One region of the Streptomyces sp. 71268 genome, then DNA from elsewhere that is predicted to be linked to it. Evidence: riboswitches for the same ligand, from Rfam matches in the RefSeq annotation. Region 1 holds a riboswitch; each other region holds the start of a gene.
What was found. Region 1 has a riboswitch for cyclic di-AMP ahead of OYE22_RS29875 (transglycosylase family protein). Riboswitches for the same ligand answer to the same signal wherever they lie in the genome.
Positions count from the first base shown of each region.

Region 2: linked by a shared signal. The riboswitch ahead of OYE22_RS20990 (transglycosylase family protein) and the one ahead of OYE22_RS29875 (transglycosylase family protein) in region 1 are both predicted to bind cyclic di-AMP.
Region 3: linked by a shared signal. The riboswitch ahead of OYE22_RS20375 (C40 family peptidase) and the one ahead of OYE22_RS29875 (transglycosylase family protein) in region 1 are both predicted to bind cyclic di-AMP.
Region 4: linked by a shared signal. The riboswitch ahead of OYE22_RS00980 (C40 family peptidase) and the one ahead of OYE22_RS29875 (transglycosylase family protein) in region 1 are both predicted to bind cyclic di-AMP.

Region 1 is NZ_CP114200.1:7,450,927-7,458,398, forward strand. It holds gene OYE22_RS29870 (serine/threonine-protein kinase) at 146-2,242, opposite strand; cyclic di-AMP (ydaO/yuaA leader) riboswitch at 3,162-3,360, shown strand; gene OYE22_RS29875 (transglycosylase family protein) at 3,366-4,649, shown strand; gene OYE22_RS29880 (DUF1266 domain-containing protein) at 4,988-6,466, shown strand; gene OYE22_RS29885 (hypothetical protein) at 6,556-6,912, opposite strand; gene OYE22_RS29890 (signal peptidase I) at 7,149-7,472, shown strand, end outside.
Region 2 is NZ_CP114200.1:5,314,334-5,321,805, reverse strand. It holds gene OYE22_RS21010 (Ppx/GppA phosphatase family protein) at 1-498, opposite strand, end outside; gene OYE22_RS21005 (DUF501 domain-containing protein) at 495-1,109, opposite strand; gene OYE22_RS21000 (septum formation initiator family protein) at 1,258-1,728, opposite strand; gene eno (phosphopyruvate hydratase) at 1,974-3,260, opposite strand; gene OYE22_RS20990 (transglycosylase family protein) at 3,790-4,551, opposite strand; cyclic di-AMP (ydaO/yuaA leader) riboswitch at 4,554-4,719, opposite strand; gene OYE22_RS20985 (transglycosylase family protein) at 4,995-6,110, opposite strand; gene OYE22_RS20980 (cytochrome P450) at 6,656-7,472, opposite strand, start outside.
Region 3 is NZ_CP114200.1:5,146,032-5,153,503, reverse strand. It holds gene OYE22_RS20380 (ATP-dependent DNA helicase) at 1-1,339, opposite strand, end outside; cyclic di-AMP (ydaO/yuaA leader) riboswitch at 1,498-1,741, shown strand; gene OYE22_RS20375 (C40 family peptidase) at 1,749-2,987, shown strand; gene OYE22_RS20370 (Rrf2 family transcriptional regulator) at 3,309-3,749, shown strand; gene OYE22_RS20365 (globin domain-containing protein) at 3,991-5,199, shown strand; gene OYE22_RS20360 (Uma2 family endonuclease) at 5,482-6,051, shown strand; gene OYE22_RS20355 (polysaccharide deacetylase family protein) at 6,358-7,110, shown strand; gene OYE22_RS20350 (response regulator transcription factor) at 7,374-7,472, opposite strand, start outside.
Region 4 is NZ_CP114200.1:302,660-310,131, forward strand. It holds gene OYE22_RS00960 (type I polyketide synthase) at 1-1,302, opposite strand, end outside; gene OYE22_RS00965 (FcoT family thioesterase) at 1,342-1,896, opposite strand; gene OYE22_RS00970 (TauD/TfdA family dioxygenase) at 1,915-2,790, opposite strand; gene OYE22_RS00975 (class I SAM-dependent methyltransferase) at 3,423-4,448, shown strand; cyclic di-AMP (ydaO/yuaA leader) riboswitch at 4,951-5,104, shown strand; gene OYE22_RS00980 (C40 family peptidase) at 5,108-5,581, shown strand; gene OYE22_RS00985 (hypothetical protein) at 5,823-6,422, shown strand; gene OYE22_RS00990 (FMN reductase) at 6,567-7,193, opposite strand; gene OYE22_RS00995 (LLM class flavin-dependent oxidoreductase) at 7,324-7,472, opposite strand, start outside.

The DNA.
Region 1 (7,472 bases):
GCGCGCCCGCCACTCACCGCTCGCCGGCACAAGGCACTGACGGCCACCCGCCGCCCCCGCACGGAGCGCGCTTTCCCTCCCCGTAACCGCTCGGCGGTCGCCCGGGGAGGGTAAGCGGACTCCAGGGGCCCGCTGGTGGCTCGTCTCAGGACCCCTCGCACGACTCCGGGTCCAGATCCGGTGGGCCCGGTGGGCCCTGCGGGGCGAGCAGGTCGGCGAGGTTCTTCTGGTACATGGACTCCCAGCCCTTCCTGTCCGCCAGGATCTTCCGCACCGCCGAGCACACCTCGCGCTTGAGGACCGGCTGCCCGGGGAGCATCGCCACGCCGTACGCCTCCGTGCCCTCGATGGTCTCCAGCCGCCGGACCTTGCCGAAGTTCTTGCTCTCGTAGCCCGCGAGGATGACGTCGTCCGAGGCCACGGCGTAGACCTGCGAGTCCTCGTCCAACAGTTCCTTCAGGCAGCGCCTGTAGCTGGTGGGCGGGGACTTCATCATGGTGAAGCCGAGCTTGGGCAGTTCCTTCCAGTACGTCGACTTCTGCGGCGTGCACACCTCCACGCGAAGCTCTTTGAGGTCGTTGGGGCCCTCGATGTCGGGGTACTTGCGCGACTTCTCGCGCACCAGGAACCCACGGCCCGCCTTGTAGTACGGACCGACGAAGTCGATGTCGCCGTCCTTCCGCATGGTGTACGAGGCGACGACGAGATCCACCGTCTTCTTCGCCAGTTCGCTGCTCCGGTTCTCGGTGCTCACCGGGAAGAACTTCACGTCCGCCTTGTCCGTGTAACCCAAGTGCTCGGCGACCTTGTAGGCCATGTCGATGTCATAGCCCCTGTACGTGTCCTTCGTGCCGGGTACCCGCTCGCTCAGGCCCGGCTGGTCGTCCTTCACGCCGATCCGCAGGGTGGGGTGCGTCTTCCGCCATGTCGGCGTCCCGGGGCCGCCGCCCTGACGGTCCGGGGCGGCGGTGTCGCTGCCCTCGGCCTTCTCGCCGAAGCCGAAGCCCTCGGTCACGAACCAGCCGGCGGTGATCAGCACCGCGACACACGTGGCCACCGCCACCACCACCTTTCCCCTCTTACGGGGGCCGCTTCGCGGACGCTTCTCCGCGAGGTCGGGGGAGGCTGGTTCGGCCGGGTCCGGGGCCGGAGTCTGGGCCGGGGCCGAGGCCGGGGCCGGGGCAGCGGCGGGGCCGGCGGCCCTCGGCGCGGGGTCCGGTTCGGGCGCGGGCGCGGGCCCGGGTGCCGGCGGGCGCGGCGCGACCATCACCGGGCCCGCGTTCGACGGACCGGCCAGCACCTCGCCCAGCATGGCGTCCGCCGTGGCCGCGTCCAGGCGCTCGTCGGGATCGCTGCGCAGCAGCCCCTGGATCACCGGGGCGAGGGGGCCGGCGTACCGGGGTACCGGGTTCGGCGTGCGCAGGATGCTTTCCTGGACCTCCCAGACCTCGCTGCCGCCGAACGGGAGGCGGCCCTCGACCATCTCGTACAACGTGACTCCGAGCGCCCACAGGTCGGACGCGGGCGTGGGGCCGCGGGAGCCGGGTGCGAAGAGTTCGGGTGCCAGGTACGGGGGTGTGCCGATGATGCTGCCGGGGCGGGTGACGGAGGCGGCGCCCACGAACGTCGCGATGCCGAAGTCCACCAGGATCACCAGCCCGTCGTCGCGGACCAGTACGTTGCCCGGCTTCACGTCGCGGTGGACGACCGACGCCGCGTGCACCGCCCGCAGGCCGCGCAGGATCTGGTGGCCGATGTCCGCCGCCCTGGGCACGGCGAGCACCTGCTGGCTGCGCAGCAGGTCCGCCAGCGAGCCGGCGTCGAGCAGCTTCATCACGATCCAGACCTGGTTGTCCGTCTCGACCTGGTCGTGGACCGTCACCACGTTCGGGTGCTCGATCTTGGCGATCGCCTCCGCCTCCCGGCGCGCCCGCTGCATCGCCGCGGCCTGGGTGTCGGCGGTCATCGCGTTCCGGTCGAGCAGGCCCTTGACGGCGACGAACCGGCGCAGCCGCCGGTCATGGGCCTTCCACACCTCGCCCATGCCGCCGCTGCCGATCGGTTCCAGCAGTTCGTAGCGGCCGTCGATCACCACGTGCGGACGGCCGGGCGCGGGTGAGTCCTTGTGCGTCGGCGTCCGGGGCCATCTCTGTGTCCCCTCGGAGCCCGCCCGCGCCGGGGCGCTGCCCGCCCAGTGGTCGTGGGGCCCACCGCCGGCCCCGGCCCTGTCCTCGTCTCGCATGTGCCCCCCTCGCAACCTGCACCAGGCCACAGTAAACGCTCAGTCAAAAGTACGCGGAGAGAGGCGAGATGAGGCGATACGGAGGCCGAATACCGTGCCCCGAGTGGTGGGACGGAGGTGCTGTCGGTAGCGGAACAAGGTAGCGCCGACTCCCGGAAATGTCAGCCGGTCACGGCGGCCGGCGCCCGCGACGGGGGAGGCGGACCCGACGGTGGCCCGAGCGTTAGGGGGCCCGCCCGGCGACTCGACGCCGACCCGGGCGCGCGCCGGACGCGATGGCTTCGCGGGCGCCGCGTGGGGCGCGGTGTGCGCGGCGGTCCATACGGCGATCGGTGTGACCGTACGGACGCGGCGGGCGTCGGGGGAGGGGCGCGGTCGTGGGTGGCGTGAGGCACGGGAAGGTGGGGCAAGGAGGGGCGGGGTGGGTCGCGCGGAGTCGGTCGCGGGATGTGTTGTGGGGCGGAGGCAACCCGGGCGAGGCATGGAGCGTGTTCTTAAGGGGAAGGCGTGCGAGACAACCCTCCGACGTGCCGGTTTTCTGTGGCGCGGGGCACATGTAGGGCCGCTTCGCTGGGTGTGCCGGCGTCGCGAGAGCGCCCGGCAAGATCACTTGAAAACGGACTGTTCGGGCTTATCGGGTCTTGTGTCGCAGCTCACGGGTGTCGCTGGTTGATCTGTCACGCGGCGTGTCCGTGCGATGCCGGCTGTCCGGCCGGGCCCCGCCCCGTCAGGGATGCGCTCGTCGCGGGCGTCCGGAAGATGTCGCCCTGGGGGACAGATCTCGTACGCAGCGTTATCTCTCATTGCGAGCTAATGCCTTAATTGATCTTTATCAGGCGGTTCGTGGCTTGTCGCCGGCGAAATGAATGTGTTTTGTTGGCGCTCCCGCTGAAACGAAGGCGGGTATCCGACGCCGGGATGCCGAATCTTGCCGCTGGCCGAGGAGAAACCTCAAAGACATGACGGCAAGAGCGGGGGAACCAGGTAAGTGCCGCACCGCGCTGAGCGCGGTCGGCTTGGGGTGAAGACGTGTCGCGGCGCCAGACGCCGCGCAGGGCACGTCCGGGCAACTCCAGCCCGAATCCGACAGCTCACCTCGCAGGCATAGGAGAGGGATACCCCTATGTCTCATCGCACGCGTCATCGCCGCATCAGCCCGCGTCGCCTCGGCATTTCCGTCGCGCTGACCGCTGGCGGCGCCAGCCTCGCCATTCCCTTCCTCGGGGCCACCCAGGCCAACGCCGCCTCGGTGGACGTGTGGGAGAAGGTCGCCCAGTGCGAGGCGACCGGCAACTGGAGCATCAACACCGGTAACGGCTTCTACGGCGGCCTGCAGTTCACCGACAGCACCTGGCGTGCCTTCGGCGGCGCGCAGTACGCCCCGCGCGCCGACCTGGCCACCAAGGACCAGCAGATCGCCGTGGCCGAGAAGGTCCTCAAGGTGCAGGGCCCCGGCGCCTGGCCGGTGTGCTCCGTCAAGGCGGGCCTGACCGCCGGCGGCCCGGCCCCGCAGCTGTCCACCGACGGCACCCGCGAGCAGGCGAACACCACCCGCGACGCCCGCACCGCGCCGCAGGCCGCGCCCAAGGCCGCCCCGAAGGCCGCTGCCCCCAAGGCCGCGCCGAAGGCCGCCCCGAAGGCCGAGAGCAAGCCCGCTCCGCGCACCCAGAACTCGACCGCCGGCAAGGCGTACACCGTGCGCTCCGGCGACACGCTGTTCAAGATCTCCCAGGCGCACGACGTCAACGGTGGCTGGCGCGCGGTCTACGACCGCAACCAGGACGTCATCGGCGACAACCCGAACCTGATCTTCCCGAACCAGCACCTGACCCTGCCCGGTGCCGGCTCCGCCGCCAAGGCCCCGCAGCAGAAGGCGGCCCCGCAGCAGCAGGCCGCCCCGCAGGCCGCCCAGGCGCCGAAGCAGCAGGCCGCCCCCAAGGCCGCGCAGCCGCAGGCCGCCCAGGCCGCGCCGAAGCCGCAGGCCGAGACCCCCTCGGCGACCGGCTTCACCGCTCCGGTGGCCAACAGCACCATGGGCACCCCCTACCACCAGTCCGGTGGTAGCTGGTCCAGCGGCTACCACACCGGCGTGGACTTCCCGGTCGCCACCGGCACCTCCGTGAAGTCCATCGGCGCCGGCCAGGTCGTCTCGGCCGGCTGGGCGGGCTCGTACGGCAACCAGGTCGTCATCCGCCACGCGGACGGCCACTACAGCCAGTACGCCCACCTGTCGCAGCTCTCCGTCTCGACCGGCCAGTCGGTCACCGGCGGCCAGCAGATCGGCCTGTCCGGCAGCACCGGCAACAGCAGCGGCCCGCACCTGCACTTTGAGGTGCGCACCGGCGCCGGCTACGGCTCGGACGTCGACCCGGTCAGCTACCTGCGTGGCAAGGGCGTCAGCCTCTGACCAGCGGCTCGATCGCTGAGCGGGCGCCCCTGACCGATCGCTGACCAAGGGCTCCCCGTACCACCGCACCACCCGATGTGCCCCCGCGCCGACCCGGCGCGGGGGCACATCGGCGTTCCGCGAGGGCAGATTCGCCTGCCGCGAGGGCATTTGGTGGCCGGCCACCCGGGTGCTACGGGGCGGGCGCTGGGTAGAGTTCCCGCTCATGGGGTTGTGGAACGGGGAGGAACCCGCGAAACAGGGTGGCACCGAGCCGGAGCGCACCGCCGACGGTCCCGTGCGGAGCGTCGACGGCCCGGCACGCGGCGTCGGCGAGCGCGAGACGCTGGCAGCCCGCGATGCCTCGGCGACCGAGGCCGACCCACCCACCGACGCCGACGGCGCCCCGCCACGCCACGCGCCGGCCCCCCCGCCCCGCCGACCCCGCGCCATCCGCCGGCCCGCACGCGAGCGGCGGGTCCACCGCTCCGGATGCCCCGCGGCTCCCCGACGACCGGCAGCCGTCCGCCGCGCCCGCGGCGGCCGACGGCCCGAGCTCGTCGCCGGACGGCGCGCGCCAGGCACAGCCACAGACACCGTCACCCGCTGAGTGGCAGTCCTCCGCCTGGCAGCCACCGAGCGCCATCGAGCAGGAGCTGTACGACGCGAAGACCCGCGGCGACTGGGCCCGCTACGTCACCGCGCTGGCCCACACCCCACTCTTCGTGGCGGACTCGCGGGAGCGCGTGGACGCCCACCCCGACACCGTGGTCTTCACGCCGTACCGCGACCCGCGTACCCGTACCGACTGCCTCGCCGTGTACACCGAGGGCATGCTGCCGGCACCGGCCGAGGACCCGGTCTTCCACTCCGGCTCGCTGGGTTGGTACGCGCGGGTGTGGGGCCCCAAGGACCCGCCGTGGCTCGCGGTCAACCCGGGCAGCCCGTGCGAGGCGTACTTCCCCACCACCCCGAGCCACCGCGCGGTCTGGCAGCAGCACGCGGACCACGCCGCCGCCACCGACACCCCGCAGCCCCAGCTCCGCGCCCTGATCGTCGGCGGGCCGCTGCGCGGCCCGGTGGCCCACGGCCTGGCCTGCGGGGCACTGCTCAGCGTCAACAACGCCGAGCTGTGGAACGCCATGGCCTACCACGGCGGCGGGTACACGGCCGAGCGGGACCGGCTCGGCGAGTGGTGGGGAATCACCTCCCGCGCCGACTGGCAGCGCACCCTGGAACTTCTGCTGCGTGCCGAGATGACCAGCCCGGTATGGGAGTTCACGCTCGGCATCCGCCGCTCGCTGGCGCTCGACTTCGCGGGCGCCGTCGACGTGGACCACTGGCGACAGGTGGCGGAGCGGGCGCTGTGGCACAACGCCGCCGAGGCGGCCGAGCCGCGCATCACCCCGGACGGTGTCACGGTGGCCCAGCCGCGCAGCGACGCCGAGGTGCGCTCCCAGGTCGCCGGCGTGCGCCGACTGATCGGCCGCATCACCCGCTACGAGGCCAGGTTCCGCGCGGACGGGTTGCTCGCCGACGGCAAGTTCGTCCGCTCGGTGGAGGCGTGGGACTACGGCCGCGCCTCCTGCATGGCCCGCTGGGGGCTCGGCGCCCGCTACTGCACCCTGTCGGAGGCCGAACAGGCCGTGCTGCGCGCGGGCCGGCTCAGCCAGGCCAACTACCGCTCCTGGGCGGACTTCTCCGCCGCCTACATCCTCGGCCGCTGCCTGCACTTCGACGAGGAGGAGTTCGGGGACTGGTACGAGGAGATGGTCGCCGCCCACCGGCTGCTGATGTCCGACCCGGGGAGCCCCTGGCGGAACCTGCCCTGGAAGTAGCGGGCCACCGTCAGGAACGGACCCGTCCCGTCAGTGCCCCTTCAGGAACGGACCCGTCCCGTCAGTGCCCCGTCAGGAACGGGCGCGGATCAGGAACGGACCTGGACGGAGCCCGCGTACAGGGCTCGGGAACCCTTGGTGAGGCGGGCCACGATGGTGATGCGGCGGCCCTCGGGGAAGGCGAAGTCACACACCCGCGAGCGGCCCCGGCCGTTGACCGCGCAGGTCCTGACAGCCTTGGGCCGCCTGGTGTCGTAGACGCGGACCCCGAACGCGTAACCGTCGGCGCGGGTGTCCGTCACCCTGACGCGCTCGCCCGTCGCGTACCAGGTGACCCTGCCACCCCGCAGCCCCGCCGCCTCGGCCGGTGTGGTGCCCAGCATGCCCGCGGCGAAGCCGGCCGTGAGGAACGCGGCCACTGACGCGCGGAGCGTGCGCGTACTCATCCGGCCCCCTCGCATTCCTGACTCCCGCCACCCACGGGGCCATCGCGCCCCAGGTCGCGGATAGTAGCAAGGCGACCGGAGCGCGCCGGCACCGCGGCTTTCCCAGCGGAACGTCGGATCCCGTCGCCGCGCCATGGGGGAGGTCGCACCCCTCTGGCACCCCGCTCCAACCCAACCCAGCCAACCCGGCGGCGCGGCCAAGGTGGCGAAACCGCTGGCTGCTACCTTCCGGAGCCATGACCGAGAGCGTGTACGTGGGCAACGCCGGCAGGGACGCCGCACTGGACCGGGGATGGCTGCTGGGCCACTTCAAGGACGCGTCCGATCCCCGGCACAGCGAGGACGTGGAGATCAAGTGGGGCGTCCACCCGCGGGGTGAGGAACGGGCCCAGTGGGTGACCGATGAGGAACGCACCACCCTGCAGGTCCTCATCAGCGGACGGTTCCGCGTGGAGCTGCCCGGGCGCAGTGTCGTCCTGGCCGAACAGGGTGACTACGTCGTATGGGGCCGGGGCGTCGACCACTCGTGGTGCGCGGAGGAGGATTCCGTACTCCTGACG
Region 2 (7,472 bases), 2.1 Mb from region 1:
GACGACGAACTCGGTGGAGCCGCCGCCGATGTCCACCACGAGGTAGGGGCCGGCGCCGGCCGGGGACTGGCCCTGGGTCCGGTCAGCCGGGTCCTGGTGGGCCGTCAGTTCGCGGGTGGCGCCGGCGAAGGAGAGGGCGGCCTCCTCGTCGCCGGTGATGACCTCGGGTTCGACGCCGAGGATGTCGCGTACGCCACGGACGAAGTCCTCGCGGTTGGAGGCGTCGCGCGAGGCGGAGGTGGCGACGAAGCGCAGCGCGGGGTTCGGGCCGCCCGGGACGCCGTGCTCCCTGATGACCTCGGCGTACTCGCGGCACGCGGCGAACGTGCGCTCCAGCGCCTCGGGGGCCAGCCGGCCGGTGCGGTCCACGTCCTGGCCGAGCCGGACGATGGTCATGCGGCGGTCCAGCTCGTGCAGGGCGCCGGTGTCCGGGTCGATGTCGGCGACCAGCAGCCGGATGGAGTTGGTGCCGCAGTCGATGGCGGCGACGCGCTTCACTCGCGGTCTCCTTCGGGGGCTTCGGCATCGGCACCGGCATCGGCTCCGGCGGTGCCGGGGTTCGCGGACGCCGCGGAGTCGCGGGTGCCGCCGTCGGCGCACGGGGTGACGCACGGGCCCTTGCGCCACCACTCGGGCAGCAGCGCGATCGCCTCGTCGCCCAGCGGGTTCACGCCGGGGCCGGCGGCCAGCGAGTGGCCGACGAGGACGTGCAGGCACTTGACTCGGTCGGGCATGCCGCCGGCGCTCGGGAAGTTCTCCAGGACCTCGACGGCGTCCCGGCGGGCGATGTAGTCCTCGTGGGCCGCGCGGTAGGCGGCGGCCAGCTCCGGGTCGGTGGCCAGCCGCGCCGTCATCTCCTTCATGACGCCCTCGGCCTCCAGCGTGCCGATGGCGGAGGCGGCGCGCGGGCAGGTCAGGTAGTACAGCGTCGGGAACGGCGTGCCGTCCGGCAGCCGGGGCGCGGTCTCGACGACGTCCGGGTTGCCGCACGGGCAGCGGTGGGCGATCGCGCGCAGGCCGCGCGGGACCCGGCCGAGCTGGTCACCGACGGCGGCGACGTCCGCGTCGGTCGGGGCGGCGGGTGCGGTCTGCGGAGGGGGCGTTTCCATGCGAGCAGGGTTCTCTTCGGTTCGTCGGGCCGCCGCGCCGGATGCGACGGGCGCGGCGGAGGTGGCGGGTGGGGCGGGTACGGGGTGGCTGGTGCGGCGTGGCAGGTGTGGTGGGGCGGGTTACGGGAGGGGTGGCCGGCGCCGTGGGTCAGCGCTGGGCGTCGGCCGTGTCGACCTCGCCCCACAGGTTGCCGTACCAGGGCTGGTCGGCGGAGCGGTCCTCGTCGGAGCGCTCGGCGTCGTCGTCGCCCGGGCCCAGCATGCTGTACCCGGTCTCGCCGGGGCGCAGGTAGTGCAGGTGCTCGCGGGCCAGGCGCTCGACATACGCGGGGTCCTCGAGGCGGGCCTTGCGGTCGCGCAGCCGCTCGACGTCCTCACGGATCCGCTCGGCCTGCCGGCGCTGGTCGGCGATGTCGGAGCGCTGCGACACGTACTGCCGTATCGGGTACGCGAGCGCGACGACGAGCGAGCAGACGACGAGCGCGAGGAGCGCGGCGCGGCCGGTGAGCCGGCCGCGGCGGGGCGGCCTGGCCCGGGTGCGGGCCCGGTAGACCCGGGCCGCGGCGTTCTCGCCGAGCGCCCTCAGCCTGGTCGCGGTGGAGAACCGGTCCGCGGGCACGTCTTACCCCTTCGTCCGTAGGTCGTCCGTGAGCGGCCGTCAGCGGCCGTACGACGGCGGTCAGCCGTCGTCAACCGGTCAGCCGGGCGCGCTCGGACGGGTGCGCCTGGTCGGTCGGCGTGCGCCGGCCGCCGAACGCGCGCCGCCAGCACACACGTGCGTCCCCGGCCACGGTACGGGACCGGGGCCGGGGACGGACGGAAAAGCGGTGGGCTCGCCGTGCGGTGGGCGCGGCGCGGCCCGGCTCAGCCCTCGAAGCGGAAGCGCGGGAAGGCGCTGCGGCCCGCGTAGACGGCCGCGTCGTCGAGGATCTCCTCGATGCGCAGGAGCTGGTTGTACTTGGCCACGCGCTCGGAGCGGGCCGGGGCGCCGGTCTTGATCTGACCGCAGTTGGTGGCCACGGCCAGGTCGGCGATGGTGACGTCCTCGGTCTCGCCGGAGCGGTGGGACATCATGCACTTGAAGCCGTTGCGCTGGGCCAGCTCGACCGCGTCCAGCGTCTCGGTCAGCGAGCCGATCTGGTTGACCTTGACCAGCAGGGCGTTGGCGGTGCCGGAGTCGATGCCCCGGGCGAGGCGCTCCGGGTTGGTGACGAACAGGTCGTCGCCGACGATCTGCACCTTGTCGCCCAGCTCGTCGGTGAGGGTCTTCCAGCCGTCCCAGTCCTCCTCGTTCAGCGGGTCCTCGATGGAGACCAGCGGGTAGGCGGCGACCAGCTCGGCGTAGTACGCGGTCATCTCGGCGGCGCTGCGCGACTGGCCCTCGAACGCGTAGGCGCCGTCCTTGTAGAACTCGGACGCGGCGACGTCGAGCGCGAGCGCGATGTCCTGGCCCGGGGTGTAGCCGGCCTTCTTGATGGCCTCGACGATCAGGTCGAGCGCCTCGCGGTTGGAGTCCAGGTTCGGCGCGAAGCCGCCCTCGTCGCCGAGGCCGGTGGACAGGCCGCGCTCCTTCAGGACGCCCTTGAGCGTGTGGTAGACCTCGGCGCCCCAGCGCAGGGCCTCGGAGAAGGACTCCGCGCCGATCGGGGCGATCATGAACTCCTGGATGTCCACGTTGGAGTCGGCGTGCGAGCCGCCGTTCAGGATGTTCATCATCGGCACCGGGAGCTGGTGCGCGTTCGGGCCGCCGAGGTAGCGGAAGAGCGGCAGGTCGGACGCCTCGGAGGCGGCGTGCGCGACGGCCAGCGAGACGCCGAGGATGGCGTTGGCGCCGAGCGAGGACTTGTCCGGCGTGGCGTCCAGGTCGAACATGGCCTGGTCGATCAGGCGCTGCTCGGTGGCGTCGTAGCCGACCAGCTCCGGGCCGATCTGCTCGATGACCGCGAGCACGGCCTTCTCCACACCCTTGCCGCCGTAGCGGGCCTTGTCGCCGTCCCGCAGCTCAAGGGCCTCGAACTGGCCGGTCGAGGCGCCGGACGGCACGGCAGCACGGCCGGTGCTGCCGTCGTCGAGGCCGACCTCGACCTCGACCGTGGGGTTGCCTCGCGAGTCGAGGATCTCGCGAGCTACGACGACGTCGATAGACGGCACGAGCGGTCTCCTTCGTGTGGGTCTGAGCTTCTGCGACACGAGCCTAACCGGCCCCGGCACCCCGGCTCGCCGCACGCCCGCCGGACGAGACGACAAGAGGGACAAAAGCGCAGATCGATGGGTGAACGGCGCAACCGAATCGGCCGCGCGGCCCCGGACAGCGCCGGCCGGGACGTCCGCGCGAGGCGCCCGCGGCATGCCTACCGGGCCCAGGCGACCGGGCGCCGTCCGGACGGCGGCGGCCCGGCGTCCGTACGGCGGCGGCGCGGGGCCCGTACGGCGGCCGGACGGCGCGTGGCGCGTCGCGGGGGGGCGTACGGGGAGGGCGTACGGGACGGCGTGTGCGGGCGGCGTACGGGGGCGGCTCGGCCGGGCGCGGCCCGCGCGGGGTGGCAAACGCGGAGCCCCGCCGCGATGCGCTCGGGGGTGGGCGCACCGTGGCGGGGCGGTCTGCGGTCCCTCCGGGGCGGGGAGGGACGGACGCCGGGCCGGCTCTGGGGCGGAGCCGGCCGGGCGCCGGAGGCGGGGATCAGCTCAGGTGGAGCTGCTGGCCCGGGAAGATCAGGTCGGCATCGGTGACGATCTCGTCGTTGAGGTCGTACAGCTTCTGCCAGCCACCCTTGACGTTCTCGGCCTCGGCGATCTTGGCGAGGGTGTCGCCGGCCTCGACCTTGTACTCGCCGTCGCCCTTCTTGATCGTCTTCGGGGCGCTCTGCTGCGGCGCGGCCTGCTTCGGGGCGGCGTGCTTGGGCACGTACCGCTCGGAGCTGCGGCTCGGGGCCTGGTCGTCCGAGGCGCGCGGGCCGGCGTGCTTCGGGGCGGCCTTCGGCGCGGACTGCTGCGGCGCGGCCTGCTGCTGCTTGGGCGCGGCCTGCTGCGGCGCCTGCTGCTTGGGGGCCTGCTGCTTGGGCGCGGTGTAGCCGCCCTGGGTCAGGTTGACGCCGCAGTGCGGCCAGGCGCCCTTGCCCTGGCTGGCCAGGACCTTCTCGGCGATCTGTATCTGCTGGGCCTTGGACGCCTTGTCGGCGGTCGGGGCGTAGGCGGTGCCGCCGTACGCGGCCCAGGTGGAGGCGGAGAACTGCAGGCCGCCGTAGTAGCCGTTGCCGGTGTTGATCGACCAGTTGCCGGTCGACTCGCACTGGGCGACCTGGTCCCACTGGCCGGTGGTGGCGGCGTTGGCGCCGGTGGCCCCCATCAGCGGCACGGCGACGGCGGCACCGGTGACACCGGCGAGCGTGGCGATGCGGGTGGCCTTGGACGGACGGCGGTGCTTGCCCTTGGAAATCAGCATGTTGGTTTCCTCACCGACGCCTACGAGGTGAGCTGTCGGGTTCGGACTGTGAGTTGCCCGGCCGCGGTTTCCCGCGGCTTCACCCCAAGCCGTTCAGCCCCCTCGTTTCACGGACCGTCCGGCACTTACCTGTGGTTCCCCCGCTCCTGCCTTCGGCGCTTGACGCGTCGGTTCCCCCCGGCCGCCGGCAGGATTCGGCGTGACGACCAGTGGCGCCCGCGGTGGCGAGCGATGAAGACCGTAATCACAGATCCCCGGGGTGCTCAAACCCCAACATCCCTGGAAAGTCAGTGGGGTTTACCCGCAAGAAAATCACATCACCGCAGGTCAGACAGTGCACCTGATGGACGGACAAGCACGACACGCCGGAGATCGAACGAGACCCATGTCTCACTTTCGCGAATCGGTGCACACCTGGGTGAAACACCCAAAGTGACGACCGATCAGCGGTCCGCCGTGGCCTCCAGGTCGAGCTTCTGGCCGGGCAGGATCAGGTCGGGGTCGTCCCCGATGACGCTCTCGTTGGCCTCGTAGAGCGCCGGCCAACCGCCCGGCGTCTCGTGCTGCTCGGCGATCGCCCACAGCGTGTCACCGGACCGGACCCGGTGCTCACTCCGCGTCTCCCCGTCCGACCGGTCGCCCACGCGCCCGCGCTCGCTGCGGTCGGCGTGCCGGCCCTCGGGGCGCTGTCGGTCGTCGTCCCGGCCGTCGGGGCGGCCCGGGGCGTCGGCGGGCTCCTCGCGGGGCTCGCCGCGGTGCTTGCCGGTGCCCGCGCCGTCCTCGCGCGCCCCCTCGCCGGCGCCGGGCCGCTCCCCGTCGCCACGCGGCGCGTCGGGCGTCTCGCGCCCGGCCTCGCCTCGGTCGGCGGGCCGCTCCTCGCCCCGGTTCGGGCTCGGGGTGGTACGGGGCGTCCCGGCGGGCTCCGCGTCGTCGCTGGGCGCGGACGCGTCGGGGCTGGGCTCGCCGCCCCGGCTGGGCGCCTTGTCCTGGGCTGGCGTGGCGTCCGGCGTCGACTCGGCGTCCGGGCCCCGCTCGTCGGTCGGGGTCGGCTTGGCGTCGTCCGGGGTGGGCTTCGCGTCCGGGGTCGCGTCCGGCTTCGGGCTCGGGGCGTGGCCGTAGTCGCCCCGGTCGGTGCCCCGGTCGTCGTGGCTGGGGTCGCCGGGGTTGACGTCCGGGATCTCGCCGTCCTCGGTCAGGCCGGCCGTCTGCGCGCAGTCGTTCCACGCCACGGGGCCGCGCTCGGACAGGATCGTCTGGGCGATGGCTATCTGCTGCGCGCGGCTGGCCAGGTCCGGACGGGGCGCGTGGTCCGTGCCGCCGTAGAGCTGCCAGGCGTCCAGGCTCAGGCCGAGGCCGCCGTAGCGCCCGTTGCCCTCGTTGGCGCTCCAGGTGCCCCCGCTCTCGCACTCGGCAACGCGGTCCCAGGTGGCCGTGTCGGCGGCGCCGGCGCTGGTGGCGCCGAGCAGCGGGAGGGCGATTCCCGCGCCGGTCACCCCCGCGGCGACGACGATGGCCGGGGCCTGACGGGGGCGGCGATGTTTGCCGTTGCCGGATCGCATGCGGTGGCCTCTCAGGTTGGCGGCAGATTTTGACGGTCGAACATACTGCCGGCCCGGGACCGTCACAAGCTGATGTAGCGGAGGTCACGCGGCGATCACACCTCTGACGGTACGTCAGTTCGCGGATGTGCGCGCCCGTTTGCCCGCCCCTCTAGCACAGGGCCGTAACGCGCTCGCGGGCGGCCGGCCGAAGGCCCGGCGCGCGGCCGTACCGAGGGGCGCGGGAGGTCAGGAACGGGGCACGGGGCGCGCGGGGTCGGCAGTGGCGGTCGGCGTCGCGCTGCCCGGCACGTCGAACGGCCGGCGCACGGGGCGCCCACCGCCCCTTTCCGGCACCCGGGCGCGTCAACGGCGCCTCCTCCCATCGCCGTACGCGCCCTACGTAGCCGACCGCACGGGCCCGGCCCGGCTGGAGGTCACCTCGCTGGAGGCCCCCGTTGGAGGCCGACGCCGCTGGAGTCGGCCCGCGCGGGCCGCCGTACTAAGGGGAGGCCGCCCGCGCGGGCCGCCGTACCAGGAGGAGGTCCCGGTCGCGGGTCGCCGTACTAAGAGGAGGCCGGAGCGCCGGGTGGGGTGAAGGTGACCGGCAGGGTGCGCAGGCCGCGCATGATGAGGCCGCCGCGCCAGCGCAGTTCGTCCGGGTCGGCGTCCAACCGGAGGTCGGGCAGCCGGGTCAGCAGGGTGCCGATCGCGGTGCGCGCCTCGATGCGGGCCAGCGGGGCGCCCACGCAGTAGTGGATGCCGTGGCCGTAGCCCAGGTGCTGGTTGTCGCGGCGGGAGAGGTCGAGCCGGTCGGGGTCGGGGAAGCGGCGCGGGTCGCGGTCGGCGGCGGCGAGCACCACCAGGACCGGTTCGCCCGTCGCGACGTGCTGCCCGTCGATGGTCAGTGGCGCGGTGGCGAACCGCCAGGTCGCCAGCTCGACCGGCCCGTCGTACCGCAGCAGCTCCTCCACGCCGGTGTCCAGGAGCGTGGTGTCCCCCGTGGCCAGCGCGGCCTGGAGCCTGGCCCGCTCGGCGGGGTGGCGCAGCAGGGCCAGGGTGCCGTTGCCGATGAGGTTGATGGTCGTCTCGAACCCGGCGAACAGGAGGACGAAGCACATGGCCGCGGCCTCGTTCTCGGTCAGGTGCTCGCCGTGGTCGCTGGCCCTGATGAGCCCGGAGATCAGGTCGTCGCCCAGGTTCTCGCGCTTGCGGTGGATGAGGTCGGCGAGGTAGTCGCGGATCTTCCTCACCGCGCGGGCCACGCCGCCGCGCGGGCCGCCGCCGTGCCGGATCATCATGCCCGCCCAGTCCCGGAAGTCGTCCTGGTCCTCGGGCGGGACGCCGAGCATGTCGCAGATGGCGTAGATGGGGAGCGGGAAG
Region 3 (7,472 bases), 2.3 Mb from region 1:
CGACGAACTGCGCCTCGTCGTGCTCGGTGTCGGCCACGTACCCGGTGATGGTGGCGCCGGCGCCGGCGTCCGTCCACAGGTTCTTCGGGCGGCGGTTCTCGTTGCGCTCGATGACGGCGTTGGCCGCGCTGAGGATGGTCTGCGTGGAACGGTAGTTCTGCTCCAGCAGGATCGTCGTCGCGTTCGGGTAGTCCTCCTCGAACTGGAGGATGTTGCGGATGGTCGCGCCACGGAACGCGTAGATCGACTGGTCAGCGTCGCCCACCACGCACAGTTCGGCCGCGGACTCGGCCGGCCCGACCAGCTCGCGCACCAGCGTGTACTGCGCGTGGTTGGTGTCCTGGTACTCGTCCACCAGCACGTGCCGGAACCGGCGGCGGTAGTGCTCCGAGACGTCCGGGAACGCCTGGAGCAGGTGCACCGTGGTCATGATGATGTCGTCAAAGTCGAGGGCGTTGGCCTCGCGCAGCCTGGCCTGGTACATCGTGTACGCCTCGGCCAGCGTCTTCTCGAAGCCGCCACCGGAACCCGCGCCGTCGCCGCCCACCTGCGCCGCGTAGGTCTCCTCGTCGATGAGCTCGTTCTTGAGGTTGGAGATCTTGGCGCTGAAGGACTTGGGCGGGAACCGCTTCGGGTCCAGGTCCAGGTCGCGGCAGACCAGGGCCATCAGCCGCTTGGAGTCGGCCGCGTCGTAGATCGAGAACGAGGACGTGAAGCCGAGCTTCTTGGACTCGCGGCGCAGGATGCGCACGCAGGCGCTGTGGAACGTCGACACCCACATGGCGTTCGCGCGCTGGCCCACGAGGTCCGTGACGCGCTCCTTCATCTCGCCCGCGGCCTTGTTCGTGAACGTGATCGCCAGGATCTCGCCAGGGTGCGCGCGGCGGGCGCCCAGCAGATGCGCGATGCGGTGGGTGAGCACCCGGGTCTTGCCCGAGCCGGCGCCGGCGACGATGAGCAGCGGCGATCCGGCGTGCACGACGGCGGCCCGCTGCTGCTCGTTCATCCCCTCAAGCAGCGCGGCCGGGTCCACGGCCGGGCGCGGCGCGCCGTTGCGGTAGTACGCCTCGCGCTCGCCGTACGGCTCCGGCTCCTCGCCGTACGCGTCGGACCCCGCGCGGCCGGCGCGCTCGCCGAAGCCGGCGGCCGGCCCCGGCCCCGCGCTCGGGGCGAGGTCCCAGCCCTCGAACAGGTCGTGCGGAACCTGCTCCGGGGCCTGGCCCGCGGGCACCGTCGGGTCACCCGGGGCGTCCTCGGGGATCTCCTGCTCCTCGGGCGGGGGCTCGCCGCCCGACCGGGCAAGATCCGCCAGGAAGTCGTCGTCAAAGAGGCTGCTCATCGCGAACCGAGTCTAGGCGGCACCACTGACAACCCGCACCGCCCTTCCCCCGACCCCTTCCCGACATGTCGAACACCAGCCTTCCCAGCCACCCGGGCCGTTGGCTACGGTGCCTGGTCATGGCGGCCCGTACCCCCGTCGGCGAAAGCGTCGGCAACGGGCGGCCCGCGCCGAGTCCGGCCCTGTCAGGCGGCCGGAGCCGGGGACCCACCGTTCCCCGCGCCTTACGGGAGTCTCCCGGAGGCGGGGGGAAGTACCACCGGGGTGAATCGGACCGCATCCCCATGTGCGGACCGTAGGGCATTCCCTTCCCTCCCCGTGCGCTCGGTGACGCCCGTCCCCGAGCCGCGCGGAGCGCCCGAACCCGACAGCTAACCCGGTAGGCGGTCCACGGAAGGAGTCGCCTCCCTTGGCGTCACACCGCAGGTCGCGGTACCGGCTGGACGTGTCGTCCGGTCGTCGTACCGTCGCCGGCCTCACCACGGCCGCGCTCGCCTCCCTCGCCCTCCTCGTCCAGCTCGCGCCGTCGGCCACCGCCGTACCGCGCGAGCCGCGCCCCTCGGTCGAGGAGGTGCGGCAGCGGGTCGACGCGCTGTACCGCGAGGCCGGCAGCGCCACCCAGGCGTACAACGGGGCCAAGGAGCGCACGGACGCGCAGCAGGCCCGGGTGGACGAACTGCTCGGGGACGTCGCCGAGCACACCGAGCGAGTCAACGAGGCGCGCCGCAAGCTGGGGACCTTCGCGGCGGCCCAGTACCGCACCGGCAGCGCCCACTCGACCGCGACGCTGCTCCTGGCCGCCGACTCCCAGCGTCTCTTCGACCAGTCGCACCTGCTGGCCCGGATGACCAGTCGGCAGCAGCGGGCACTGGCGGACTACGAGGCCCGGCGGGCGACGGCGGCCACCCAGCGCGGCAAGGCGGCGCGGAGCCTGGCCTCCCTCACCGCCGCCCAGGACGACCTGCGGGCCAAGAAGAAGTCCGTACAGACCAAGCTGGCCGAGGCCCGCAAGCTGCTGTCCAGATTGACCGCCGAGGAGAAGGCCAGGCTGGCGGAGCTGGAGCGCAGGAAGCAGGCCGAGGCCGAGCGCAAGGCCAAGGAGTTGGCCCGCGAGCAGGCCGAGAAGGAGCGCGCGGAGCGGGAGCGGCGCGAGCGGGAACAGCGGGAGCGTGAGCAGCGCGAGAACGCCGGCGACACGGGCGGCGACAGCGGCGACGGAAGCGGCCAGGGCGGGGCCGCGGGCCGCGGCGACGGCTCGGGCGACATCGGCCCGAGCGACCCCGCTTCCCCGGCCGACACGGCGAAGGCGCAACAGGCCATCGACTTCGCGCGGGCACAGCTCGGCAAGCCGTACGTGTGGGGCGCGACCGGCCCCAACGCGTACGACTGCTCCGGGCTGACGCAGGGCGCGTGGAAGGCCGCCGGGGTGACCCTGCCGCGCACCACCTGGGACCAGGTCAAGGTCGGCCAACGCATAGCCACCACCGACCTCGCCCCCGGTGACCTGGTCTTCTTCTTCGACGACATCAGCCATGTCGGCCTCTACGTCGGCGAGGGCAAGATGATCCACGCGCCGAGGCCCGGGGCCAACGTGCGGGTCGAGTCGATCTACACGATGCCGCTGTACGGGAACGTGCGGCCGGCCTGACCCGCCGGGCCCCCGCCCCCACGGAGCGGGCCCGCCTCCCCTGGCGCGGGGGCGGGCCCGCTCGCCGGTGGGGGCGGTTTCCGCTGGCTGCTGGCCGCTGGCGGGAGGGTGCGGCGTACGCCGGGGGTGGGCGAGGGTGGCGAAGACGGTGCCGGTCACGGCCTCGCGGGGAGGGGCGGCGTCCGTCGGGCCGCTGGCGGGAGGACCGCTGGCGGGAGGACCGCTGGACCGCTGGACCGCTGGACCGCTGAGCGAACGGGCGCGGGGACCAAGGGCACCCCCAAAGACGAATCGCAGATGCGTATTCCATAGAATCGCGGCGTGCGACTGACCAAGGCCACCGATCTGGCGCTCCGCGTCGCCATGCGCCTCGCGGTGCTCGACGCGGAGAGCGCGCCGACCACTCGCGAGGTGGCCGACGCCGTCGCCGTGCCGTACAGCCATGCCGCGAAGGCCGTCACCCGGCTGCGCCACCTCGGCGTGGTCGAGGCCCGGCGCGGCCGGGGCGGCGGGCTGGCGCTGACCTCGACCGGGCGCGCCGCGTCGCTCGGCTGGCTGGTACGCGAGCTTGAGGGGGCGGGTGACGTGGTGGGCTGCGAGGACGACCCGCCCTGCCCGCTGCGCACGGCGTGCCGGCTGCGCAGCGCGCTACGCCAGGCACAGGAATCCTTCTACGCCACGCTCGACCCGATCACCATCGCCGACCTCGTCTCCGCCCCGACCGGCCCCGTCCTGCTGGGCCTCACACCCCGTCCCACCTAGCACCCGAACACCACCCGCCACCTGATCACCACCCGCCGCGCCCACCGCGCACCGCGCGGGCCGCGGCCAAGCCCGCCCGCGCCTCACCGTGGCCACCTCGCGCCACCCCGCCCGAGGCCCCACGCCCACGTCGCCTCTCCCCGCTCCCCCCTGACCGGCCCTCGCGCCGGAATCCCCGCAATCCCTTCCGCGAACACCCTCGACCAAAAAGACGAATCTCAGAATCTGATTTGGAGTAGCCATGCTGTCCGAAAAGTCGGCCGTCGCGGTCCGTGCCACGCTGCCCGCCGTGCACGGCGCGCTCGACGAGATCGCCGCACGCTTCTACGACCGGCTGTTCGCGGCCCACCCCGCGCTGCTGCGCGACCTGTTCAACCGTGGCAACCAGGCCAACGGGACGCAGCGGCAGGCGCTCGCCGGCGCGCTCGCGGCGTTCGCGACGACGCTGGTCGGGCCATCGCCCACCGCGCCCGACGAACTGCTGGGTCGCATCGCCCACAAGCACGCCTCGCTCGGCGTCACCCGCGACCAGTACGACATCGTGCACACCCACCTGTTCGCGGCCATCGCCGAGGTGCTGGGCGAGGCCGTCACGGAGGAGGTGGCCGCGGCCTGGGACGAGGTCTACTGGCTGCTCGCCGACTCACTGATCGCCGCGGAGGGCCGGCTGTACGCGGCGGCCGGCGTGGCCGAGGGCGACGTGTGGCGGGAGTACCGGGTACTGGAGCGCACGCCGGAGGCGGACGGCGTGGTGAGCTTCCTGGTCCGGCCCGCCGACGGCACGCCGCCCCCGCCGTCCCGCCCCGGCCAGTACGTCTCCGTGCAGGTCGAACTGGAGGACGGGGCCCGCCAGATACGCCAGTACAGCGTGAGCGCGGCCCGCCCCGAGGGGTTGCGCCTCACGGTCAAGGCCGCCGCCGGCGAGGGCGAAGGCGCGCCGGACGGCGCGGTCTCCACACATCTGCACGCCCGCGTACGCGCCGGCGACACGCTGCGCGTCAGCCTGCCGTTCGGCGACGTGACGCTCGACGCGCGCGACGACGGGCCCCTCCTGCTGGTCTCCGCCGGCATCGGCTGCACGCCGCTGATCGGCATGCTCGACCACCTGCTGACCACCGGCGCGGCGCGCCCCGTGGTCGCCGTGCACGGCGACCGCGCCGAGCGCACCCACGCCTTCCGTGAGGAACTCGACGCGCTGGTCCGGAAGTTGCCGGATGCCGTCGCCCACGTCTGGTACGAGGAGCCGGCCGGCCCCTGGCCGGCCGACCGCACCGGGCGCGTCGACCTGTCCGCCGTCCCACTGCCCAACCTCCCCCGCACCACCGCCTACCTGTGCGGCCCCCTCCCCTTCGTCCACGCGACCCGCGCCCAACTCCGTGCCCTCGGCCTGCCCGCCGACCGCATCCACTACGAGGTCTTCGGCCCCGACCTGTGGCGGGGCGAGGGGTAGGGGGAGGGAGGAGGGCGTAACCGAGTCGGGAGCGGCGGAAGGGAGCGGGGCGGCGCGTGGGATGGAGCGCGTGGGGCGGGGGCGGCGCGTGGGGCGGGGCGCGTGGGGCGGGGGCGGCGCTCGGGGTACAACCGCTGGGGCGGGGAGTGCCGCCACGGCCACGCCCCGCCCCGGCACGCCCAAGGTCGGGCCCGGCCGCCCGAGGTTGAGCCGGTTCGCCCCGGCGTAGGTTTGAATCGTGGCGCCAGCCGGCCTCGGCTCACGCGAACAGGCGGTACGACGGTGGACTACGCACGCATGCGGGAGATCGGCGAAGAACTCGCACGGCATGCCCCCGATCCTCTCGTCGGCTACGAGATCTTCGGGGATCGAATCGTGTTGATGACGTCCCCCGGACGGCCACACGAGTTCATCGCGTGGCTGATTCTCGAGCAACTGGCAGAGCAGTTGCGGGAAACCTCTCCGCGGCTGGTCGCCCACACCGGCGGGGAGGTCGCAGACCCCACCATCGGCAGGCTGCGGAGGCCGGACGTGCTCGTGGTGCCGTACGACGTCCTCACCGAGCGGACCATGAACCCCTTCGAACCGGCGGACGTGGCGCTCGTCGCCGAGATCGTCTCCCCGTCCAGCCACACCAGCGACTACCTGGACAAGATGGCGGAGTACCCGGCGATGGGCATTCCGCTCTACCTCCTCGTCGATCCCCGCGAGGGCACCGTGGCCGCGCTCTCCGACCCCGGTCGCGGGCCCGACGGACCGCGCTACCGCACGCGCGGCGACTACGTCTTCGGTGACATCGTCACCGTGGGCAGTTGGACCGTGGACACGACCGACTTCCGCACGTACCCGTAGCGGCGCTGAGCGCCCCACCTCCGGGCAGCCCGCTCCCCCTCGACCCCCGGCAGGTGACGCGGCACGCCCCGCGAACCAGCCGGCCCGCCGCCCGCGAGCCACGCTCCCCGAACGCATAACACCAGGAGGGGGGCGTATGAACTTCGTGTATACACGACTTGTACAGTGCTCGGCATGCTCTCTGAACCTGCCATATCCGGCGCGCCCGACACCGTTGTCTCCGCCTCCCTCGAGGAGGCCAACGCGCCGACCCCCGATGCGTCCGCCGGCGGGCGGCGCCCCCGGAGCCGGCGACGGGCGCGGGCGATGGGTACGGCCGTGGCCGCGGCCGGCGCGCTGTCCCTCGCGCTCGTGCTGAGCGGTTGTTCGTCGGATCAGACCGACACGACATCGCCGGCGTCCGCGCGCTCCAAGGCCGGCGACGGCGCCAAGGGGAAGCAGGGATCGGTGGACTGCGCGGCGGCCAAGTGCATCGCGCTGACCTTCGACGCCGGCCCCGGCAAGGACACCGGGCGACTCCTGGACACGCTGAAGGACAAGAAGGTCCCCGCGACCTTCTTCCTGCTCGGCAAGAACCACGTGAAGAAGCACCCCGATCTGGTACGCCGGATCGCGACGGAGGGCCACGAGGTGGCCAACCACACCTGGTCGCACCCCCGGTTGACCGACCTCGAACCCGACGAGGCCCGCAAGGAACTGGCGCTCACCCAGGACGCGATAGAGGAGATAACGGGGCACAAGCCGACCCTCATGCGCCCGCCGCAGGGCCGCACCAACAAGGACGTCTCCAAGGTCAGCAAGGAGCTGGGCCTCTCCCAGGTGCTGTGGAGCGTGACCGCCAAGGACTACTCCACGACGGACTCCGCGCTGATCAAGAAGCGGGTCCTGGACCAGGCCGACCGGGACGGCATCATCCTGCTGCACGACATCTACGACGGCACGGTGCCCGCCGTACCCGGCATCATCGACGCCCTGCACAAGCGCGGCTTCACCTTCGTGACGGTGCCCCAGCTCATGGCCCCGGCCGTGCCCGAGCCCGGTGAGGTCTACCGCCCCTGAGCGGAGTTCACCGCCCCCGAGGGCACCCGTGAGAGCACCCGCCCACGCCACCCCAGGGGCCCGGCCCCGGGCCCTCCGCCGCCGGAGCACGCCCCGGGCCCCGCTACGGCGGGCCCCCGCGCGAGGCACACCCGGTGGGGCTCTCCCGTCGGAACACCGGATGCGGGCCGCGGCCACGGTGGGGCCGGCAACCGGGCCGGCGTACCGGCGGCGCGGCCGGGGCCGGAGAGGGCGGGGGGCCCGGAGGGGCGGGGCTCGCTCGCTCAGACCAGTCGGCGCGCGGTGGCCCAGCGGGTCAGCTCGTGCCGGTTGGAGAGCTGGAGCTTGCGCAACACCGCGGAGACGTGGGACTCGACCGTCTT
Region 4 (7,472 bases), 7.1 Mb from region 1:
GGAGTTGACCAGGGCCCGCTTGGTCTCGGCCGTCCACGGGTGGGCCTTGGTGGGCACGGAGACGGGCGCCCGCTCCCAGGGGATGCGGGTGGAGGGCGTGGTGAAGTTGAGGTGCGGGAAGATGGTGGACTCGCGCATCTGGAGCGCGGTCTTGACGAGTCCCCCGATGCCCGCCGCCGATTCCATGTGCCCGATGTTGGTCTTCAGCGAACCGATGGTGACCGGGTCGCTGGGGCTGTGCGACTCGCTGAAGACCGAGGTGATCGCGCCGATCTCGATCGGGTCGCCGAGCGGGGTGCCGGTGCCGTGCGCCTCGATGTACGAGATGTCGTGCGGGCGCATCCCGGCCGCCTCAAGGGCCCTGCGCATCAGCCCCTCCTGCGCGGTGCCGTTGGGCACCATCAGGGAGCTGCTCTCGCCGTCGGAGCCGACGGCGGAGCCGCGGACCAGGGCGTAGATCCGGTCGCCGGCGCGCTGCGCGTCGGAGAGTCGCTTGAGGACGAGCGCGCCGCCGCCCTCGCTGCGGCAGTAGCCGTTGGCCGACTCGTCGAAGGTCTTGCAGCGGCCGTCGGGGGCGAGCATGTTCGACTGGCTGGCCAGGATGTAGGGGCGCGGGTTCACGATGGCGTTGACGCCGACGCACAGCGCCACGTCCGTCTCGTCCTGGCGCAGCCCCTGGGCCGCGAGGTGCACCGCGACCAGTGAGGCCGAGCAGGCGGTGTCGATGGTCATGCAGGGCCCGCGCCAGCCGAGGAAGTAGGACAGCCGGCCGGAGACGGCGCTGAGCGCCGCGCCGGTGGGCATGTAGCTGTTCAGCTCCTCGTGCGCGTACGCGCCCATCTCGCCCGCGTAGTCCGTGTTGCTGACGGCGACGTACACCCCGCCACGGCCGTGGCGCAGCGGGCTGGGGTCGATGCCGGCGTCCTCCAGGGCCTCCCAGGCGGTCTCCAGGGTGAGCCGCTGCTGGGGGTCGATGTAGTCGGCTTCCTTGGGCGAGACGTTGTAGAACTTCGCGTCGAACTGGTCGATGCGGTCCAGGAACCCGCCGCGCTCGCAGCGGATGACGCCCTTGGCCTCCGGGTCGTCGGAGGTGAGGCCCTCCGGGTCCCACCGGTCGGTGGGCAGCTCGCGCAGTCCGGACTGGCCGGTGCGCAGGAATTCGGCGAATTCGTCCGGCGCGTTGCTGCCGCCGGGAATGCGGAGTCCGATGCCGACGATGGCGATGGGTTCGGGTGCGGTGCCGGGCGCCGCGGGGTCGGAATTCGTGGCGCGTTCCCGCGTTTCGGTGTCGTGAGGTGACATGGCTCCTGCTCTGAAGTTCACACAGTCCGTGCCGGGCATTTACGCGGCCCGAGTTCGCGTCGTCCGCACGGCGAGCCGCACGCCGCCGTGACAGGCGGGCATTTCCTCTTCGCCGTAGCGGCACAGCGTGCTGACGAGGGCGATCGAGCCGTCGTCGCCGTCGCGTTCGTCGATTCCGACGACGTCGATCTCTCCCCAGAAACCGCGCCCGCGCATGGCACGCCGAAAGGTGCTGCGGAAGTCGACGATGAGGATGTCGGGGAGTTGCCTGTCCCAGAACTCGTCGAGCGTCCAGGTGCTGAACGGCCACATGACGCGTTCTTTCACGGACTTCGCCAGCAGGTAGTAGACGAGCTGGTTGAAGCACAGGTTGAACTCGACCGAGTTGAAGTGACCGGTGTCGTCGATGTAGCACGACTCGGGAATGCTGAATTCCCCGCGCGCGCTGACCCGCCCACCGTCTCGGGGTTCGCCCTGGCGCGTGACGGTGGCACTCTTGAGGTATCGACAGTGGGGTTTGTACGGGGTGAGGACCCGCTCAAGCAGTCGCCCGTCGCTGCCGTACTCGACGGACCGCGGTGCGGCGGGGGTCATGAGATCCACTGCGTCCCCTCAGCGACCGTCGGCCGTCTGCTGGGCGCCGATGCCGGCGTAGAACTCGTACTCGTCGTGCACGGTGACCCGGTGCGAGACGGTGGGCTCGGGCTTGACCGTGTGGCGGGCGCAGTGCACGAGGCTACGGTTGTCCCAGACGAGGAGGTCGCCCTTGTCAAAGGTCTGCAGGTGGATGTTCTCGTGCTGGAAGGTCGGGTCGGACTGGCCGACGGCGGCGAGCAGTTCCCGCAGCAGCCCGTCGGGCAGCGGCGTGCCGTCGGCCTGCTGGAGTTCGTAGGTGAACGCCTCGCTGATGTACAGCAGCGGCTCGCCGGTGACCGGGTGCGGGAAGACCGTGGGGTGGGTGACCGCCGGGGTCTGCTCCTCGATCTCGGCGAGCACCTCGGTGATCGGTCGGTACACGTCGTCGGGGCGGATCTTGAAGTACCGCCGGACGCTGTTGCGGCTGCGCGTCCCCGCGATGGCGTTCTTCATCTCCCGGGGCAGCTTCTGGTACGCCTTGCCCATGTCGATGAAGTAGGTGCCGCGGTTTTCCCGGGGTACCACCTGGGGGTAGATGAGCGTCAGCCCGAACGGCCGGGCCATGAACGAGTAGTCGTGGTGCCAGAACTTGCCGGTCTGCGGCACGCCGATTTGCTGGCCGGATTCCCGCACATTCGAGGAAACGAAGATTTCCTTGTGCTCCGGGTGGTGGTACATGGGCTGGTAGTAGGTCTCGACCTCACCCAGCCGCCGCCCGAAGGTGACGAATTCGGCGGGCGAGAGGTGTTGCTCCTTCAAGACCACGATCTTGTTCCGGTAGACCTTTTCCTTGAGCGCGACGAGATCCTCGTCCGGAGCGTTCAGAACGTCGAGCTCCAGAGCCACGCCCATGGCGGCGTCCGTTTGTGGTGCGGTGGTCATATTCTCCCCCAGCGGCGAGCCGGTTGGTTTAACAATGCACTGGCTCTACCACCGTTCAGCAGCGGGCTTAGGGCAACCTTGCAGCTCGCTGAAACGGAGGGGTGATCTCACCAACAGGCGTTCGGGGGGCAGGTGAGCGGATGCCGCCTTTTGCCTTGGGCCGTATGGGCCGTGCCCCAGTCGGCGCACCCGGACGCGACCGGACTATATGTCACCCGTACGAGTGGACCAGGGGTTCAGCGGCGCGACGCCGCGCCGACGCCTTGGGCAGGCCAATCACCTCGGAGTTCGGTGCGCCGGGGCGCGCGGGAGCGGAAGGGCGGGCGCGCAGCGGGCAGTGCGATCGGCGAATTCCCTGATACACCTGTCCCCTGCGCCGGATCAGCGCGCGACGTGTGGACGCGTGGGGCGTTGGGCAGTCAGTCCCCCAGCGCACGCCCGCCGCCATCCTCTTCACCCGCGATAGCCGCCCGATCCGCGTGCCACCCGCCACTGCGCCACCGGACCCCGGGGCGCGGGTGTGTCCCCCGGCCCGTTCCGCGCCGGCCCAGCGCCGTTCGCGCGTACGCCGCCCACCACCCAGCACAGATGAGGAACTCCCCGTGAAGATCCGAACGTTCACCAAGCTGGTGCGCAGCAATCACCTCTCACTGGCCATGCGGATGCCGCGGGAGCTCGCCGGCCCCGCGTACCGCGCCTCGTTCCTGGCCGCGGCCGCCAACAGTGGCGTGCTGCGCCATCTCGCGCGGCAACCGCTCGACGCGCCCGCGCTCGCCGACGAGCTGGGCATGCACGGTGAGGAGCAACTGCTCGGCGTCTGGCTCGACATGGGAGTGCGGCTCGGAGAACTCGGCTCGCGCGGCGGGCGCTACCGGCTGCGCGGCCGCCTGGCCAAGTCGCTGGCGCGGCCGGAGGCGGACGCCTACGTGGCGCTGCTCGAACAGCTCATGCGCTTCCACGCCCCACTGCTCCTGGACGCCCCCGACATGCTGCGCGAAGGGCGTCGGGTGTCGATCGCCGACCAGGACGGCGCGCTCATCGCCCGCTCGTCCCGTGTCCTCGAACCCGCCGTGCAGGGCGTGGTGGAGCAGCAGGTCGACCGGAACTCACCGGTCCGGCTCCTGGAGGTGGGCTGCGGCAGCGGCACCTACGTACGGCACGCCGCCTCGCTCAACCCTCGGCTGACGGCCGTGGCGATCGACCTGCAGGACGAGGTGGTGGCGCAGGCGCAGGCGAACCTGGACAAGTGGAACCTGTCCGACCGGGTGGAGGTCGTCCGCAGCGACCTGCGGACGTACTCGACGGAGCAGAAGTTCGACCTGGTCACGCTGCACAACAACATCTACTACTTCCCCCACGGTGAGCGGACCAAGGTGCTGGAGCGGGCGCGCTCGTTTCTGATGCCCGGCGGCAAGCTGCTCCTGACGACGAGTTGCCAGGGTGGCGGCCCGGGCATGGAGATGCTGAACCTGTGGTGCGCGTACGCCGACTTCGCCGGCCCGCTGCCGCGCCCGGCCGAGCTGTTGGGGCAGATGCGGGACGCGGGCTTCACACAGGTGCGCTCCCGCCGCCTGGTGCCCGGCGAGGAGTTCCGGGCCTTCGTCGGCACCTGCCCCTTCGACGACTAGCCTCACGCGTTCGACGGCTTGCCCCAGACGCAGGCGGCGGGCCGGGAACGGCCGGCGGTGGCGGAGACACACGGTCATCGCCATCCCGCCGCCACCGTGACACCACGCCACCGTCACCCCGCGCCTCCGGTGTCGCGCGGCGCCGGGTCGCCGACGGCCGGCCGTGCGCGCGGATTGACGTCGCGTCACGGCACACCGCCGCGCGCGCCGCGAACCCGGGGGTGGTGGGCGGCTGCCTGGCCCACAGCCTGGTCACGCCCTGGAACCTCTGCGTCCGGTTCGGCGTTTTCGCAGTTCAGAGCGGGTTTGCGCGACTCGTATGGGGGATGAGACCGACCGCGGTTCTGTGTCACCAGCGAAGGTGAAGAAGTTCACATACGGCCCTTTCGGCTGCGAATTCGGGCCGTGGATGACGCAGTATCCCTATCCGACACCACCAAGCCCCCGTCACCACGGCGGGGCGGTCCGGGCGGACGCCGAGTCCTGCCGCCGCGCGGGCCCAGTGAGAAGAACACGAAATCGGCAGGAACGGGAGACCCAGGCACGACGGGCCACGAAGTCGGTGGCCCTTGGGGTGAAGCCACGCGAGTGGCCGGGCAACTTCGCCAGTCCGAACCCGACAGGTCATCTTTCGCAGGCGGATGACGAAGGGCTTTCGTATGTCCGCGCAGCCACGCATACCCTCGATCGCCACGCGCATCGGCACCGCTTCGGCCCTCACCGCCACGGTGCTGGCCGGTTCCTCGTTCGTCCCCGCCCTGACGACCGATGCGCAGGCGGCGACGGCCTCCGGCAAGGCGCTCAAGATCGCCGCCGGCAAGAAGGGCGCACCCTACAAGTACGGGGCGGTCGGCCCGCACCGGTTCGACTGCTCGGGGTTGACGCTCTACTCGTTCAAGAAGGCGGGCAAGAAGCTGCCGCGCACGGCGGCGGCCCAGTACAACAAGACCCGCCACCTGTCCAAGAGCTCGCGCAAGGCGGGTGACCTGGTCTTCTTCCACTCCGGGCGGAACGTCTACCACGTGGGCATCTACGCCGGGAAGAACAAGATCTGGCACGCGCCCAAGCCTGGCAAGTCGGTGCGGCTGGAGAAGATCTGGACCAACAAGGTCTGGTACGGCCGCGTCCGCTGACCATGACGGGTGGGTCGGGGCGCCGGGCGGGCGATGCCGCGCCGCGCCCCGACCCCACGACCCTGGGACGAGAGGGGTGTGGGGACGAGAGCCGCCCTACGGGCCGGTTCCGGGTCGATGTCACCAAGCCGAGTGATGTTGCCATCGAGTACGTCACCCGCAGGGAGCAATCCCCGTTGTCCTCACGTGCCGACCGAATCACGGTCAGCCTGATCCACGAGGACGAGTCATGATGCGAGGAATGACGGGGGTTGCCGTCGTCGCAGCGGCGCTGGCGTGCGCGGTGACGCCGGCCCAGGCTGGTGAGGCAGCCAAGCCCATCAAGAACGGCAAGGCCGAGTTCTGCCTGAGCAAGCCCGCCGCCAAGCAGCTTGCCAAGGCGAAGGTCACGCTGGCCGCCACGGGGGCCGCTCGGATCACCGGCAAGCAGCGCCAGTGCGTGTCCCTCCCGCTGGTCGAGGGCACGAGGGACTACGCGAAGTTGCAGGGCGGTGTCACGTTTCGTGACAAGGACGACCGTCTCGACCTCACCAAGATCTACAACTACGTGAACAAGTCCTCGCGGACCCAGGCGCACGCCTCGGTCAACCGGGCCAAGGCGCAGCCGGTGCGGTTCCTGACCTACACCATCAAGCGGGAGAACGCGAAGGTCACGCAGAAGCAGGTCAAGGCGGTCAACGTGCGGACCGCGCTGACTCCCGAGGGCGAGAAGCTGCTCAAGAAGACCTTCGGCAAGTCGCCGGTGCGCAAGGGCGACCACCTCTTCACGCTCAACGCGGTCGCCGACATGCCGAGGCTCGCCCCGGACACACTCGGTGACCTGCTCGACCTGCTGCGCTGAACCGAGGGCTGAACCCGGGACGCGGAGCGCCCCGGACCACGGCAGGTGAACCACGGCGGCCGATCGGCTCCACGGATGCCGCCGACACGCCACATGGCGTGTCGGCGGCATCCGTGCGTACGGCGCCCCGGCGCCTGCGCGCCGTCAGGCTCCGCGCACCGCGGCCAGTTGCTGGGCGAAGGGGACGACCTCGTCGTCGTCCTGGTGCGGCACGGACGGGGCGTCGACCAGCAGGCCGGCGAGTTGGCGTGCGGCGCGGTCGATTCGCTCGCTCAGCCCGTCGGTACGGCCGTCCCCGGCCGCGCCCCAGTCCTCGGAGGCGGCGTAGACGCCGGTGGGCACGGTGACGGCGCGCAGGTAACCGAAGAGCGGGCGCAGCGCGTGGTCGAGGACCAGGGAGTGGCGGGCCGTGCCGCCGGTCGCCGCGATCAGCACGGGCTTGTCGACCAGCGCCTCGTTGTCCAGCACGTCGAAGAACGACTTGAACAGGCCGCTGTAGGAGGCGGTGAACACGGGCGTGACCGCAATCAGCGCGTCGGCGCGGGTCACCGCGTCGAGGGCGGCGCGCAGCGCGGTGCCCGGGAAGCCGGTGACCATGTGCTGGGCGATGGCGGTGGCCAGCTCACGCAGTTCGACCACCTGGACCTCGACCGGCCGGCCGGCGTCCGCGAGCTGTCGCTGGGCGGCCGTGGCCAGCCGGTCGGCCAGCAGCCGGGTGGAGGACGGCTGGCTCAGCCCGGCGGTGACGGCCACCAGGTGCAGGGGCTTCATGTGGTGTCTCCTGGGGTGGGGTTGCGGGGTGGTGTGGGGCCGGAGGGCGTACGGGACCGGCGGGTGCCGGGGGCGGCGCCGCAGGCGGGCTGTGGGTGAGCCCGCCGGCGGGCGCCGCGTCCGGTGGTGGTCAGGCCGGGGTGTCCGTGCCGGGCCGCCCGGTGTGCTCGCCGGCCTTGGCCGCGCCGTCGGCCTCGGCGGTGGCCCGGGCGACCAGGGCCGCGTGCGTCGGGCCGTCCGGCACCTCGGCGGGGCGGCCGGCGGCGAACTCGCGGCGCA